DNA from 2 places in the Exiguobacterium sp. R-39 genome. Region 2 is predicted to be linked to the other one. Evidence: predicted binding sites of a transcription regulator. Region 2 holds the regulator's gene; the other holds the start of a gene.
The links. Region 2 encodes Rex, which represses fermentation and respiration genes when NADH is low (regulators of the CRP and FNR family bind a similar motif). Its sites were predicted from a motif close to TTGTGAAATATTTCACAA; they were not measured.
Positions count from the first base shown of each region.

Region 1: cydD (thiol reductant ABC exporter subunit CydD) is a predicted target of Rex. The motif match lies at 1,217-1,234, and genes of this name have one in related genera.

Region 1 covers NZ_CP187965.1:181,168-183,571, reverse strand. Annotated here, with positions in the region: gene cydD (thiol reductant ABC exporter subunit CydD) at 1-1,181, opposite strand, end outside; gene ACP26N_RS01095 (RrF2 family transcriptional regulator) at 1,393-1,875, shown strand; gene ACP26N_RS01090 (nuclear transport factor 2 family protein) at 1,887-2,279, shown strand; gene ypfJ (KPN_02809 family neutral zinc metallopeptidase) at 2,328-2,404, opposite strand, start outside.
Region 2 covers NZ_CP187965.1:2,822,473-2,824,876, reverse strand. Annotated here, with positions in the region: gene ACP26N_RS14690 (ABC-F family ATP-binding cassette domain-containing protein) at 1-732, opposite strand, end outside; gene ACP26N_RS14685 (redox-sensing transcriptional repressor Rex) at 889-1,548, shown strand; gene ACP26N_RS14680 (twin-arginine translocase TatA/TatE family subunit) at 1,548-1,751, shown strand; gene tatC (twin-arginine translocase subunit TatC) at 1,759-2,404, shown strand, end outside.

The sequences.
Region 1 (2,404 bases), 440 kb from region 2:
TCAAGCAACAGCTGTCCGTCCTGCGGATCGGCAAGGCCAGCCAGCAATTGGAGGACCGTCGATTTTCCGGCACCGCTGCGGCCGATCAAGGCAACCTTTTGATACGGTTCAATCGTCAAATTCAACTGTTCCATCGCAAACCGGGCATCGCGGTACGAAAACGCGACGTCTTTCAGTTCAATTCGCGGCGGACGGGCTGCCGGCAGTTCCGTTCGTCCGAAAGCGACATTCCGGTCGTCGTCCGTCAGTTCGGCCGCAATCTGTTTCGCGGCGGCGACACTGCCCCGTCCGGTATGGAAAGCAGCTCCCATCTCTTTTAACGCCAGATAGTATTCCGGTGCCAGAACCAACATCAAGAAGGCCGGCACAAAGGTGATGCTTTGGAACAAAATCAACCGTAAGCTGACTTCAAGCGCAATCATCCCCATACTGAGCATCGAGATGAATTCGAGCATCAACGACGACAGGAACGCGAGTTTTAAGACGGTTAACGTCGCATCCCGAAATTCGAGACTGCTTCGTTCAATCACGTCCTGCTGAGCTTTCGCCCGCCCGAATAACTTGAGCGTCGTCAATCCTTGTAACGTATCGAGGAACGTACCAGAAAAGGCATTCATCTTCTCAAGCTGCGTATCGGCCCGCTTTTGCGTCATGATCCCGATGACGATGTAAAACAACGGAATGAACGGGGCGGTAATCATCATGACCAGTCCCGTGACCCAGTCATAGCTGAAGGCGGCAATCAAGACCATCATCGGAACAATCGATGTCTGAATGACCTTCGGCAGGTACTGGCTGTAATAGCTGTCCATCTCATCGACGGAATCCATCAGGATACTGACCTTTTGTCCGGATTGTCCTTCAAGCATCGACTCGACAGAGTTTCGTGTGTATTTCGCGACGAGCGCCTGACGCAGATCTTGTTTGACGCGTGCCGCAAGACTCGTTCCGAGGCGCCCGTTCCAGTACGTGACGCCGACGCGCAGGACAAGCATCCCCAATAGGACACCGAGCAACGGAATGACTGCCGCGAACGGATCCCCTTGCAGAAAAATCCGGTCAACGATGATGACAATCAGATAGGATTGTCCGATGACGGCGACTCCCATCAGGACGGCGGCCAGCATCAGTTGTATAAAAATCGTACGCGGAATCGTAATAATTCCTTTGAGTGGATTCATAAGAAAACGTCCTTTCACTAAGTGTGAACGACTTTTAGTGAATATTTTCACATATCGTACATTCAGTATACCGAATCCATTCTGTTGATGCCACGGGTATGCTGTCGAAAAGGTGTGACGGTTTTGTGAGGGACCTTTTGTTGGACAATTGATTTATCCGGATGTATTATAGACAATAGTTATCCACGTTATACAGAAAGGAGAATGTTTCATGCAAATGAAGACAGGTGTTGAACAATCGGTGTATGCGATGCTCTTATTGACGTTTTTACCGGAGAAAGGTGTGTTGCCGGGCGAATTCATCAGTCAGCAACTTGGCGCTTCGCCAACCTACTTTCAAAAGTTGCTCCGGAAGCTCGTGAGTGCGGATCTGCTGATTTCTGTTCCCGGTGCAAAAGGCGGCTTCCGGCTCAAAGCGTCACCGGAGACGATTCGTGTGTTTGATATCTATGAAGCAATCGAGGGCAAACAATCCTTATATGCCTCAAGCGGTGTTTTCGAAGACTTGATGGGTATCCAGGATCAGAACATCTGCTTATTGTCCGACCTGATGGCAGAAGCGGAACAGTCGTGGCAATCGATACTCAAACGCGAGACGATCGACTCGATCCGCCGTGAAATTTATTTGAACTGTCCGCCCGATCATCTGACAAAACTGCAGAGTTTAATTGAAGAAAAAATGATTCGTAACTAAAAGGAGAATATATGATGAACACCACTACACTTGACCGCTATTTTGATTTATTTGATGCTTCCCGGACCGATGAAAAAGCTTTTGATGACTTGATTTCCCTGTTCTCGGACGAAATCACATTCGTCCTGAACGGACAGGAACAGCACGGTATCGATGCCTGGAAACAGTTCGTCCGGATGGTCTTTACGGCGAATCAGGATATTAAACACATGTATGCCGGATGGGTTCCATCAGAAACAGGAGATACGATGGAAACACGCTGGGCTGTTTGCGGGAAACGCGCGGACGGCTCTGTCTTCACCCAGGATGGAACCGACATCGCCCGGCTCAATGCGGATGGAAAGATTGTCTATCTCGCCAACGTTCCCGATGATACGGCGATGTTTAACCAATACAACGATTAATCGAAAACAGGCATCACTTCGTTATGAAGTGGTGCCTGTTGATTATGCTTATAAATTCTTCGCTTTGAAGGTATCGCCGCCTTCAATCGTTCCGTTATCAAATCCTTTTTGGAACCATCGTTCGC
Region 2 (2,404 bases):
GAATTTCCGCGACACGTTCCGGGACAATTCATAGACGACGTTGACGACTTGATCGAGGAAATAGCGGTCATGGGAAACGATCAGGACAGCACCACGGTAACCGGACAGGTAGCTTTCGAGCCAGGACAACGTATCGATGTCGAGGTGATTGGTCGGCTCATCGAGAATCAACAGTTCCGGTGCCTGGAGTAACATCTTCGCCAGGGCAAGCCGGGTCCGCTGTCCACCGGAAAGCGTCTGAATCCGGCGGGAATAATCGTCCGGATAAAAACGCATCCCGTGTAAGACAGAGCGGATGTTGGCTTCGAACTGATAGCCGCCGGCTTCCGAGAAGTCGTGTTGCGCTTGATCGTACGTTTTCAGGAGACGGTCATAGGCAGTCGGATCATTTAAAATGTGCTCCATGCCCATTTCGATTTCCATCCGACGAAGCGCCCGTTCCTGATCCTGCAGATGCTCAAAGACGGTCAGCATCTCGTTCCAAATCGATTCGTTCGACTCGAGTCCGCTGTCCTGCGCGAGATAACCAATCCGGACTTCCTTGCTTTTCATGATCTCCCCCGAGTCATGTGACAGCTCCCCGGCGATGATTTTTAAAAGTGTCGATTTTCCGGCACCGTTTCGTCCGACGAGGGCAATCCGGTCCCGTTCCTGTACTTCGAGTTTAATATTGTCTAAAATCGGCTCTACGCCGAATGATTTTGAGAGTTGGTTTACTTGTAAGAGAATCATATCCATCCATCCTTCCACCCTTTAGTCTATCACGAAAAATCCTGCCGAATATAATATTTGTTACTCTATGTGAAGTGGTTTACAATCAAGGAGAGTAGAATTCTTTGCATTGATTTGGGTGCCACGTCAGAACGTGGCCGAAGGGGGAACTGCAGTATGAATGGGCCAGACACAAAAATACCACAAGCAACGGCGAAACGACTGCCGTTATATTATCGTTTTATCCAAAGTCTCTATAACTCCGGCAAGCTGCGCGTCTCGTCAGCAGAGCTCAGCGAAGCGGTCAAAGTCGACTCTGCGACGATCCGTCGTGACTTTTCCTACTTTGGGGCGTTAGGGAAAAAAGGGTACGGTTATAACGTTCAACATTTGTTAACATTTTTCCGAAAGACACTCAACCAAGACGAGGTCACGAATGTCGCCTTAATCGGGGTCGGACATCTCGGAACAGCGTTTGCAAATTATAACTTTTTAAAGAATAATAGTACTCGTATCGTCATCGCGTTTGACGCCGATGAAGACAAGGTCGGAACAACGACGCAGGACGTTCCGATTTATCACGTCTCGGATATGAAAGAACAAATCAAAGCGAACCATGTCGATGTCGCCATCTTGACGGTACCGTCGCAGTTCGCGCAGTCAGTAGCGGATGAGTTAGTTGAGTACGGTGTGACCGGCATTCTGAACTTTACACCGGCCCGGTTGAATGTCCCGGCCCACGTCCGGGTGCATCACATCGATCTGTCAATCGAGCTGCAGTCGCTCGTCTATTTCATGAAGCATTATTCGCAATCAGCTGAAGGAGTGAAATCATAATGGAAAACTTAATCCCGTTAACACTTGGTATTGGACCGGCAAGCATCGCCTTGATCGGTGTCGTCGCCCTCATTATCTTCGGACCGAAGAAATTACCGGAACTCGGCCGCGCGGCCGGTCAAACGTTAAAAGAGTTCAAGAGTGCGACACACGGCATCATGGAAGATGATAAGGATAAAAAGGACGAAATGAAAGAGAAGTGAGTGAATCATGGCGATCGATCAAGAACAGAGTGTGACATCGCACTTAGATGAACTGCGTAAGCGGATCATCTGGTCGCTCATCATCGTGGTAGTCATGTTTATCGCAGCCTTTCCGCTCGTCCGGCCGCTCGTCCGTTTCTTACAGGCCGACTTAAAGGAACTCGGAATCGGTTTAAATGCGTTTAACGTCGTTGATCCGTTGATGTTATATCTGAATCTTGCGTTCATCATCGCAATCGTCTTGGCGTCCCCGTTTTGGATGTACCAGCTTTGGGCGTTCATCCGTCCCGGTCTGCACGACCAAGAACAAAAAGCGACGTTGACGTACATTCCCGTGACGTTTTTCTTATTCCTTGCGGGTGTTTCCTTTTCTTATTTTTGGCTGTTGCCGTTTTTACTGGAAGTATCAACGGAACTCGGACAAGAGCTTGGGATTGAACAGGTCATCGGGGTCGAGAACTATTTCAGTTTCCTGATCCGGTTGACGATTCCGTTTGGTCTGTTGTTCCAGTTACCGGTCGTGACGATGTTTTTGACACGGCTCGGACTCGTAACGCCGTTCTTCATGCGGAAGAATCGGAAGTATGCGTATTTTGCGTTGTTCGTGATCGCGGCGTTGATCTCACCGCCCGACATTACGTCGCATTTGATGA